Regions from separate parts of the Streptomyces sp. NPDC007025 genome, predicted to be linked through region 2. Evidence: riboswitches for the same ligand, from Rfam matches in the RefSeq annotation. Region 2 holds a riboswitch; each other region holds the start of a gene.

Region 1 (3,530 bases), on a different contig from region 2:
GGCTCTGGTCCAGATACGGGGTACGGGCCGCCGCCATGTCGATCAGCGCCCGCTGCGGGGTCTCCCAGGCCGTCCGGTAGAGCGCGCGGACCTGCGCGGGCACCCACTCCAGCTCCTGCACCGAGCCGTTGGCCTCGCGCAGCGCCTCCCGGGCGCGCGCGTCCCACAGCCCCAGCCGCTTCAGCTCCGCGACCAGATAGGTGTTCACCTGGAGGAACTCGCCGCTGAGCGTCTCGCGCTTGAACAGGTTGGAGACCTGCGGCTCGATGCACTCGTACACCCCCGCGATGGACGCGATGGTGGCCGTCGGAGCGATCGCCAGCAGCAGGGAGTTGCGCATCCCGGTCCGGGAGATCCGTGCCCGCAGCGCCTCCCACCGCTGCGGCCAGGCCCGCTCCCCGGCCGTGGCCGGATAGTGGTCGGGGTGCAGCACGCCGCGCGCCGTGCGGGTCGCCTCCCACGCGGGCAGTGGTCCGTGCCGCTCGGCCAGCTCGGCGGAGGTCTCGTAGGCGGCCAGCATGATGCGCTCGGCGATCCGGGTGGACAGCTCGCGGGCCTCCGGGGAGTCGAAGGGCAGCCCGAGCCGGAAGAAGACGTCCTGCAGGCCCATCACTCCCAGGCCCACCGGCCGCCAGCGGGAGTTGGAGACGGCGGCCTGCCCGGTCGGATAGAAGTTGATGTCCACCACGCGGTCCAGGAACCGCACCGCGGTGCGGACCGTGGCGTCCAGCCGCTTCCAGTCCATCCGGTCCGGCAGCGGGCCGCCGTCCTCCTCGCTCAGGTGCGCGGCCAGGTTCACCGAGCCCAGGTTGCAGACGGCGGTCTCCCCGTCGTCGGTGACCTCCAGGATCTCCGTGCACAGGTTCGAGGAGTGCACGGTGTTGCCCGGTTCCGCGGTCTGGTTGGAGGTGCGGTTCGCGGCGTCCTTGAACGTCATCCAGCCGTTGCCGGTCTGCGCGAGGGTGCGCATCATCGCGCCGTACAGCTGCCGCGCGGGCAGCCGTTTGACCGCGCGCCCCTCGGCCTCGGCGCGGCGGTAGGCGGCGTCGAACTCCTCGCCCCACAGGTCCACCAGCTCCGGCGCCTCGGACGGGGAGAAGAGCGACCACTGTTCGTCCGCCTCGACGCGGCGCATGAACTCGTCCGGGATCCAGTGCGCCAGGTTGAGGTTGTGGGTGCGGCGCGCGTCCTCGCCGGTGTTGTCCCGCAGCTCCAGGAACTCCTCCAGGTCCGCGTGCCAGGTCTCCAGGTAGACGCAGGCTGCCCCCTTGCGGCGGCCGCCCTGGTTGACCGCGGCCACGGACGCGTCCAGCGTGCGCAGGAACGGCACGATGCCGTTCGAGTGGCCGTTGGTGCCCCGGATCAGTGCCCCGCGGGAGCGGATCCGGGAGTACGACAGACCGATGCCGCCCGCGTGCTTGGACAGCCGCGCGACCTGCTGGTAGCGCTCGTAGATCGAGTCCAGTTCGTCCTGGGGGGAGTCGAGCAGATAACAGGAGGACATCTGCGGGTGGCGGGTGCCGGAGTTGAAGAGCGTGGGGGAGGAGGGCAGATAGGCGAGGGAATTGGTGAGCCGGTAGAAGTCGGCCACCTCCGCGAGGGCCTGCGGCGACTCGTCAGCGGCCAGTCCGCAGGCCACCCGGAGCAGGAAGTGCTGCGCCGTCTCGACGGGGCGCCGGGTGATCGGATGCCGCAGCAGATAGCGGGAGTGGACCGTCCGCAGCCCGAAGTACCCGAACCGGTCGTCGGCGCCGTCCTCGACGGCCTCCCGCACCAGCGCGTCCAGCCGGTCGGCGTGCCGGCGGACGAACGCGTGCGTACCGTCGGCGATCAGCCCCTCCGCGTGGCCCAGCGCCACCGCGTCGGAGAACGAGACGACGCCTTCCGCGGCCGCCTCGTCCCGGATCGCGAGGGTCAGCAGCCGGGCCGCCAGCCGGGAGTACGCGGGGTCCTCGCTGATGCGGCCGGCCGCGGACTCGATGGCCAGGGTGCGCAGTTCCACCGCGTCCGCGCCCGGTTGCCTGCCGCGCAGCGCCGCGGCCAGCACCGGAGCCGGGTCCGCGTCCGGGAGGTCGGCGGTGAGCGCGGCGAGGGTCGCGCGCAACGCGGCGGCCGAAGGGTCCTCGCCGGCCTCGCCCCCCGTGGCGGAGCCGGGGGTGACGGGTGCCGGAAGGGTGGGGGCGGTGGTGACGGTCACGCGGTGCTCTCCCTCGCTGCTCACTGGCCGTGGGCAGCGGCACGGAGGGAGAGGCGCGCGCCCGGCCGCCCCGCTCGGGCACCGAGCCCGGTCCCGGGCCCGGAACCCTGTTCAGGGCACGGCGCGCTCCGCCCACCGGTCCAACCCACGAGACCTGGACGTTCATCAGGCTGCCGCCGGCAGGTACTCGGACTCGCGGGCGGGCTCGCGCCGGCCCCTCACCGTTGCGGGACAGTTCCGGATTCGCACCGGATTCCCCTGCGTCGAGGGCGACAGCCGTGAGACACCATACATCTTGTGCTCGGCCTAAGCAGGCACCCCATATCTTGTGCCGTCCTGGGTCGTGTCGGGAACCGGCGCCAGCCCCCCCGCAGCGCCCCCGGCGCGGCGCGGGGTGCGGGCACGGAGACCGGTCACCCGGGCCGGGCGCGGCGCGTGGCCCGGGCGGGGAAGCGTTCACAGGCGCAGCGCGTAGGCCCACAGGGTGACGCCCGGGACCGGGCTCCAGTCCCGCTCGGGGTCCCGGCGGAACCCGAGGCGCCGGTAGAGGCGGTGGGCGGCATGCATGGTCGGCTGGGTCGAGAGCACCAGCCCCGAGAGCCCCAGCGCGCGGGCCCGGTCCGAGCAGGCCGTCACCAGCGCCTCCCCGACCCCGCGTCCGCGTGCCGACTCGCGCACTCCCAGCATCCGGAACTCGCCCTCGTCCTGGCGCGCCCGCTCCGCGAAGGGCCCGCCGCGGCCGACGAAGGTGACGGTGCCCAGCAGTTCGCCCTGGTCCTCCTCGGCCACGAGCAGCTCCGCGTGGCCGGCGCGGCCCGCAGCGTCCCGCAGGGTCTCCAGATACGGGTCGGCCTCGCCGAGGTCCAGCAGCCCGCCGCTCAGATAGGCCCGGGCGACCAACTCGCCGAGTTCCGGGTATTCCGCGGGCCTGGCCGTTCTCACCGTGATGTCCATGCCGTCATCATCCGCCACACCACCGACAGCGCGGCCCGCCGAGGAAGGCGCCGCCGGGACGGTCGGCGGCGCGGTGCGACCGCACCCGCGGGCGGGTACTCAGCAGCAGCGGAAGCCCTCGCGCGGGTCGCCCTCGCGGGCGTCGGTGCGGCGCCGCTCGAACTCCCTCCTGCTGGGGACCTCCGCGTCCGGGCCCTGGTGCCGGCGCACATGGGCCACATACCGGTCGTAGGCGCTCTCGTCGGTCAGCTCGCGCACATACCAGCGCACCCAGCGTCCGGCACGCAGCACCGGGCGCACCATCCGGTCGGCGGCTGCCCCGCTCACCGGGAGTCCCCGTCCGCTCCGCCGCCGGACGGCCCGGCTGCCGCCGCTTCGG
Region 2 (3,530 bases):
CCAGTCGGCCCCGCTGAGCGACCCGAGCAGCCAGAACAGCACGCCCCGGGTGGTCTCCGCGTCGGCCGCCGTCGTCACCACGAACGAGGTCAGCGCGGAGAACAGCTGCATCGCCGCCACCCCGGACAGCACCACCCGGTCCGTCGTCCCGCCGAGCGTGTGGCTGAGCAGCAGCACCAGCGCGAAGGAACCGACCGCACCCACGAACGCGCCGCCGGAGACCGACAGGGCACCACCGCCCGCGCCGAGGACGATCACGACGACGGCGCCGGTCGACGCCCCGGAAGAGACGCCCAGGACGAAGGGGTCGGCGAGGGGGTTGCGCAGCAGCGACTGCATCACCGCGCCGCACAACGCGAGTCCGGCTCCGCACACCGCGGCGAGAAGGGTGCGCGGCAGCCGCAGGTTCCAGACGATGCCCTCACGGATCGCAGTCAGCTCCGTCGTCCCCCAGCCCAGCCGGGAGGCGACCACCGACCAGGCGTCGCCCACACCGATGTCCGCCGGACCGATGGTGATGGCCACGGCGACGGACACGACCAGCATCGCCAGACCGCCGCCCACGCCGGCTACGACGGGCAGCACAGCGGCCGCGCCTCGCGTCCGGCGGTCCGGGGACGACCGCACCATGGCTGTCATCCGGTGAGCCCGTGCTCGCGCAGCACCGCGGCAACTTTCTCCACGCCCTCGACGGTTCGGATCGTCGGGTTCATGGCCTGCCCGCTGAGCAGCACGTACCGCTTCTCCTTCACCGCTCTCATGTTCTTCGTCGCCGGGTTCGACTCCAGGAACGCGATCTTCTTCGCGGCCGACTCGGCGGTCTGCGATCTGCGGCTGAGGTCGCCGACGACGAGTACGTCGGGGTCGCGGTCGGCGACGGTCTCCCAGTTGATCTGGGGCCATTCCTGCGTGCTGTCGTCGAAGACGTTCTTCGCGCCCAGCGCGTTGGTGATGATGCCGGGCGCGCCGCAGCAGCCCGCCATGTAGGGGGATTCCTGGTTCGCGAACCAGTACAGGACGGTGGTGTTCTCGGCGTGGATCCCGGCCGTTGCCTTCGTGACCCGGCTCTTCAACCGGTCGATAAGCTGCTCGCCACGCTTCTCCACCCCGAAGATCCGGGCGAGCTCCCGTACCTCGCGGTAGACGGTCTCCATAGCCAGGGGCTTGGTCCGTTTGCCGTCGCCGTCGCCGCTGTTGTCCTTGCCCTCGCAGTCGGCGGGAGACAGGTACGTGGGCAACCCGAGCTCGTCGAACTGCTCTCGGGTGGCCACCCCGCCCTTGCCCAGGGTGGAGGCGAAGGAGGAGGCGACGAAGTCCGGTTCGGTGCCGAGTACCCGCTCGAACGACGGCTGGTCGTCAGCGAGCCGGGGCACCTTCGCGTTGGCCTTCCCCAGTCCTTTCATGACCGGGTCGGTCCAGGTGGCGGTTCCCGCAATGCGGTCGGCCAGGCCGAGGGAGAGCAGGATCTCGGTGGTGCCCTGGTTCAGGGACACGGCACGCTTCGGGGGAGCCTCGACCGTCACCTTCCGCCCGCAGTTGTCGAACGTGACAGCCTGCGTCCCGTCGCCGGCGGACTTCCCGGAGGAGCCGGAGCCGGAACCGCATGCGGCGAGCAGCAGCGTCCCGGTCAGGAGCACGACGGAACGGCGGGCGAGGCGTGGCAGATACACAGTGCCGGCTTTCTCAACGTCGGGCCCATGCGCGGGGCCCGTGCGGACGGTCGGGTGCCAGCAGGTCTTCGGACTCGGGGTCACCCCGGCGGGACGCCTTCCCGGACCTGGTCGTGACCGTCGTCCAGTGGCCTGCTGCCCCGCCCGTCACCCTCACCGCTGCGCGTCAGTTCCGGATTCCCACCGGATTCCCTGACCCGTGTACACGCGTAGCCGCGCGCACGAGTTCGACTGGCGTCCGGAAGGTACCACGCCCTCTTCGCGTGGCCCGAGGCGCCGGGGCTCCTGTGACGTCAGCTGACGCTCCGGGCTCGTGACAGGTCACCGATTGGGCCGATGTACCCTGCCTGGCCGCCACTTCTTCTGTCGTCCCTCTGACGCGACATGTTTCCGATGACGCAGCACATGGAGTGCGTGGCGATCCTTGATGCAGTCGGGAAGGGCTCCTGACCTGCTGTTTTGGCTGTGCGTGTTATGTGCGGTGTGGGCGTTGCGGGGCGATGTCTTGACGCTGAGATGACGCTCGTTCTGATGGTGCGTCAGCCGCTCTGCCGCCTGCCTGGGTATGGCAGCGCGAGGGTTGCTGCGCTGCTTGGCAGTGCCGCTGATCTGCTCAGCTTGCTGGTCAACCCGGCTGGGCCTCCTATCGGCGTCATGACAGGAGGCCCAGCTACTCGGGCACACCGCCGCTGCCGAGGCGGACAGGACTTCTACCTCCGCTTCCGTGCCCGCTTCGGCTTCAGTTCGACGATCACCGTTTGAGGTGCTGCAGGGACTTCGTCGTCAGACGCCGGCTCAAAGAGAGCTGGCGGGGCCCAGTATGTCCCCTCTCCAAAGGTGTCCTCGGGCCAGCCGTTGTCGAAGACGTGAAACGCATAGCGGGCCTCATCAGGGTTGCAGCCTTTGATCAACGTGTCGTACCGGAACGCATCGTCGCCGGCGCCCGGGTGCTCCAGCATTCGGTAGGTGTTGTCGTCGTAGACGCGCTTGGTCTGGATGCGTAGGCATATCCATCCTGCCTGGCCATCGCCGATCCACCACTCCCCGTCGGCTCCGGAATCCCTCTCCTGTGCCTGGTTGCTCTGGTAGGTCAGCAGTCCTGGGACTTCGCTCTGCTGGGTAGAGCAGGTTGTCCGTGACGGATGCCTCGTCGTACCTGCGCCCGGGGCGACGCCCCTGATCCCGAATGTCCGTCAAACCGAATCAAGCCCACCACGGGGTTGACCGCGGGCGCGGACAACGGGAAGGCGAGGGCGGCCTTCGGTGCCACCCCGCGCCGCATGAGACTGCCGGCCACCGGCACGGACGCGCAGGAGGAACGGCACCCCTTGGACGACGACGGCGGTGAAGGCCGTCCACCAGGCCGCAACGGGAGGCGTGTAGAGGTCGAGCGCGAGCATCGGGCCGAGCGCGCTGGCGACCGTGACGATCGTGAGGAGCGCGAACCCGCCCAGCAGGATGTTCAGCCCCGCCCGCGCGGTGAGGCGTACGGCGTCGGCGAGCCCGCCCCGCCCTCCGGCGTACTTCTGATCGCTCACGTCACTCGCTTTACCGTTCGGCAACCTCCGCGCGGTGGCGGCCCGCCCGGCTTGGTGAGGCCACGCCGAGCGTCCCCGCCTCCGGTCCTGGGCTTCACGCCGGCTGCCAGATCCGGGTCAATGCCTGAGGGGTGAGTACGTGCTCGGGCGGGCCCTGTCCGATCAGCCGTCCGTCGCTGAGGAGCAGGCAGGTGTCGGCGGAGCGGGCGGCCTCGAGATCGTGCGTGGCCTGGACGACGGTGGAGCCGTCGGCGACCAGCTCGGTCAGCAGGGTTGTGATTCGCTCCCGTGCCTCGGGGTCGAGTCCTGTGGTCGGCTCGTC
Region 3 (3,530 bases), on a different contig from region 2:
GAACTTGTTGACCAGATAGCCCGCGAGCAGCGCCTGGTCCTCCGGTGCCAGCAGCGCCGTCGTACCGAAGAGCGAGGCGAACACCCCGCCCCGGTCGATGTCGCCGACCACCAGCACCGGCAGCCGGCAGGCCCGGGCCAGCCCCATGTTGACGATGTCGCTGCGCCGCAGGTTGATCTCGGCCGGGCTGCCCGCGCCCTCGCAGACGACCGCGTCGTGGGTGCGCCGCAGCTCCTCCAGACAGCCCGCGACCGTCTCCAGCAGTTCCGCGCGCCCCGCGGGCGGCGCCCCCTCGCCGTCCGCCCCGCCCCCGGCGGGCTCCCCGCCGCCCGGGTGCCGCCCGAAGTAGCCCCGCGCCGACATCTCGCCGACCGCCTTGCCCAGCAGGACGACCTGGCTGGTGCGGTCGCCGCCCGGCTTCAGCAGCACCGGGTTCATCAGCGCGCTCGGCTCCACCCGCGCCGCGGCCGCCTGCATCGCCTGGGCGCGGCCGATCTCCGCCCCGTCGGAGGTGACAAAGGAGTTGAGCGACATGTTCTGCGCCTTGAACGGCGCGACGCGTATCCCCTTGCGGGCCAGCCAGCGGCAGATGCCCGCCGTCACCACGCTCTTGCCCGCGTCGGAGGTCGTCCCCGCGACCAGCAGCCCGCCCGTTCCGCGCCCGCTCACCGTGCTCCTCCCGCCGCGCGGGTCCGCCGCAGGCGGCGCACCGCCGCTCCCGTCAGACAGCTCGTCACCAGGGCCAGTTGCCCCACCCGGCGCGACAGCCGCACGGCCCGCTCGATGTCGGCGGTGCGCACGGCGCGACCGGAAGCATTGAGGACGGGCCGGTGCTCGACCCGGCCGCCGTAGGCGAGCGTGCCGCCCAGCCGCACCCCGAGGGCGCCCGCGAACGACGCCTCCACCGGGCCCGCGTTGGGGCTGGGGTGGCGGTGCGCGTCGGCCCGCCAGGAGCGCAGGGCACCGCGCGGATCGGGTCCGGCGAGCGCGGCCAGCACGGCGGTCAGCCGCGCCCCCGGGCCGCCCGCCACGTCGTCCAGCCGCGCAGCGGCCCAGCCGAAGCGGCGGTGCCGCGGGGAGCGGTGACCGACCATCGCGTCCAGCGTGTTGACGGCGCGGAAGCCCACCAGACCGGGGACACCGGCCAACGCGCCCCAGACCAGAGCCCCCACCACGGCGTCCGAGGTGTTCTCCGCGACCGACTCGACCACCGCACGGGCCGCTTCCGGTGCCTCCAGCCGCTGCGGGTCGCGCCCGCACAGCGCGGGCAGCCGCTCGCGGGCCAGTTCCAGGTCCCCGGCCTCCAGCGCGCCGCACACGGCTCGCGCCTCCCTGGTCAGCGACGTCCCGCCGAGAACGGCCCAGGTCGCGGCCGCCGTCAGGACGAGTTCGGGGAGCGGTGCAGCCGGCCCGCCGCGGGCGGCACGGCGCGCGGCACCGGCCGCGGCGACGGCGCCGCCCGCGGCGAGGAGCGTGTGCAGCGCGCCCGCACCACGGTGGTCGCGCCACAGGCGGCGCTCCAGCGCTCCGGCGGCCCGGCCGAAGACGGCCACCGGGTGGCCGCGCCGCGGGTCGCCCAGCAGCGCGTCGGCGGCGAACCCCAGCAGGATCCCGCGCACCCGGACGTCAGCGGAGCCCATCAGCGGACGGGTCCGGCGCACTCACCCACGGCAGCGGTTCCCGCGACGGTGTTCCCCGCGGCGGCGGGCACGTCGGCGGCGGATATGGCGGCACAGCCACGCATCTCGGCGTCCTCACTCAGGGTCCTCGCCCTGGCTCGACTCGACCGGCGGCGAGAGTCTCCTGGCTCCCGGATCCACGCCGCCCCCGGCCTTCCAGCCCGTGCGGGCCGTGGCTTCGTCGGGGGGTGGCGCTCCCCGGTGACAGTGGCGGGACCGCGCCGGATTCACACCGGCTTCCTCTCCATGCCGCCGTTTGGCACGGGAAGTCCACCACGCCGGTCCGGCCCCGTCAACTCGCCCTTGACCTGCGACGGGGCTGCGAGCAGTAACGTCGGTGAGGGGGCACGGGATGCTCCCGTGCCCCCTCACCGACGTCGCCCGCCCGGCCGCGGCTGCCCTGCCGGGGCCGTGGCCGGACGGGTGCGGGCTCAGCCCGCGATCAGATAGATCCCGTACGCCACCGCCGCCAGGCACAGCCCGTAACAGGCGTAGGCGCCGGTGCGGGCCAGTGCCGAGGGAGCGGCGCCGGCGGTGCGCGGCGAGCCGGCGACGATGCCGAGGGTGAAGATGCCGACGAGTCCCACCGTCGCCACCAGGCTGACGCCGAAGACCTGGCCGAGCGCGGCCCAGTCGATGTGCATGCGGTCGTCCCTTCTGCCTAGCTGAGGCTGCTCGCCGACGCGGGGCGGCCGGTCGGTTGCGGGGTCTCGGAGGCCGCTGCCTCCTCGGCGGAGCCGACCGCCACTCCCGCGGGCGGCGGGGGCGGGGCGACGGCACGGACGGCGGTGGTGACCACGCCGGCGGGTACGGACACGGGTGCGGGCTCCGCGGCCGGTTCGACGGCCGGGCCGGGGATCCCGGTGGGCTCCACGGTGGTGGGGGAGTCGCCGTTGACGTTGGTGTGGTCCACCGGCGCGCGCCGCGAGCGGACCCAGATGGCGCCGCAGAGTGCGAGAGTGAGGACGGCGACCGTCGTCACGCCCCAGTCGCCCTGCTCGGCCAGGAGCGCGGCGCCCGCCGCGATCCCGCCGGCGGCGGGGAGGGTCAGTGCCCAGCCGACGACCATCCGGCCGGCGGTTCCCCACCGCACCACGCCGCCCTTGCGGCCGAGGCCGGAGCCCATCACGGCGCCCGAGCACACGTGGGTGGTGGAGAGGGAGAAGCCGATGTGCGAGGAGGCCAGGATGGTGGCCGCCGCGCTGGTCTGGGCGGCGAAGCCCTGCGGCGGCTGGATGTCGGTGATGCCCTTGCCCATGGTGCGGATGATGCGCCAGCCGCCCAGGTAGGTGCCCAGCGCGATGGCGAGCCCCGCCGAGGCGATGACCCACACCGGCGGGTCGGAGCCGGGCGCCAGCGCGCCGCCGGTGACCAGCGCCAGGGTGATGACGCCCATGGTCTTCTGCGCGTCGTTCGTGCCGTGGGCGAGGGAGACCAGTGCGGCCGAGGTGATCTGCCCGGCGCGGTAGCCCTTGGCGGTCCGCTCCTCGTCCGCGTGCCGGGCGACCCGGTAGGTCAGCCGGGTGGCGCACAGGGAGGCCAGGCCCGCCACCACGGGCGCGGCCAGCGCCGGGATGAGGACCTTCATGACGACGACGTCACCGTTGACCGCGCCGGTGCCGACTGCGGCGAGCGTCGCGCCGATCAGTCCGCCCATCAGGGCGTGCGAGGAGCTGGAGGGCAGCCCCGCGAGCCAGGTCAGCAGGTTCCAGATGATCGCGCCCACCAGCCCCGCGAAGATCACTTCGGGCCGGATGCCGGAACCTTCGTCGATGATTCCCGAGGAAATGGTCTTGGCCACCTCGATGGACAGGAAGGCGCCGAGGAGGTTGAGGACCGCCGACATGGCGA

Evidence for each region. Region 2 has a riboswitch for cobalamin ahead of ACFYMO_RS22225 (ABC transporter substrate-binding protein). Riboswitches for the same ligand answer to the same signal wherever they lie in the genome.
Region 1: linked by a shared signal. The riboswitch ahead of ACFYMO_RS16465 (ribonucleoside-diphosphate reductase subunit alpha) and the one ahead of ACFYMO_RS22225 (ABC transporter substrate-binding protein) in region 2 are both predicted to bind cobalamin.
Region 3: linked by a shared signal. The riboswitch ahead of ACFYMO_RS06635 (cobalamin biosynthesis protein) and the one ahead of ACFYMO_RS22225 (ABC transporter substrate-binding protein) in region 2 are both predicted to bind cobalamin.

What each region holds. Positions count from the first base shown of each region.
Region 1 is NZ_JBIAFT010000007.1:334,658-338,187, forward strand. Features, by position in the region: gene ACFYMO_RS16465 (ribonucleoside-diphosphate reductase subunit alpha) at 1-2,197, opposite strand, end outside; cobalamin riboswitch at 2,358-2,493, opposite strand; gene ACFYMO_RS16470 (GNAT family N-acetyltransferase) at 2,654-3,151, opposite strand; gene ACFYMO_RS16475 (YbdD/YjiX family protein) at 3,251-3,454, opposite strand; gene ACFYMO_RS16480 (carbon starvation CstA family protein) at 3,475-3,530, opposite strand, start outside.
Region 2 is NZ_JBIAFT010000011.1:151,341-154,870, forward strand. Features, by position in the region: gene ACFYMO_RS22220 (iron chelate uptake ABC transporter family permease subunit) at 1-546, opposite strand, end outside; gene ACFYMO_RS22225 (ABC transporter substrate-binding protein) at 636-1,664, opposite strand; cobalamin riboswitch at 1,733-1,864, opposite strand; gene ACFYMO_RS22230 (hypothetical protein) at 2,381-2,629, opposite strand; partial or broken gene ACFYMO_RS22235 (hypothetical protein) at 2,881-3,232, opposite strand; gene aztA (zinc ABC transporter ATP-binding protein AztA) at 3,303-3,530, opposite strand, start outside.
Region 3 is NZ_JBIAFT010000003.1:42,033-45,562, reverse strand. Features, by position in the region: gene ACFYMO_RS06640 (cobyric acid synthase) at 1-669, opposite strand, end outside; gene ACFYMO_RS06635 (cobalamin biosynthesis protein) at 666-1,640, opposite strand; cobalamin riboswitch at 1,797-1,923, opposite strand; gene ACFYMO_RS06630 (hypothetical protein) at 2,111-2,323, opposite strand; gene ACFYMO_RS06625 (inorganic phosphate transporter) at 2,341-3,530, opposite strand, start outside.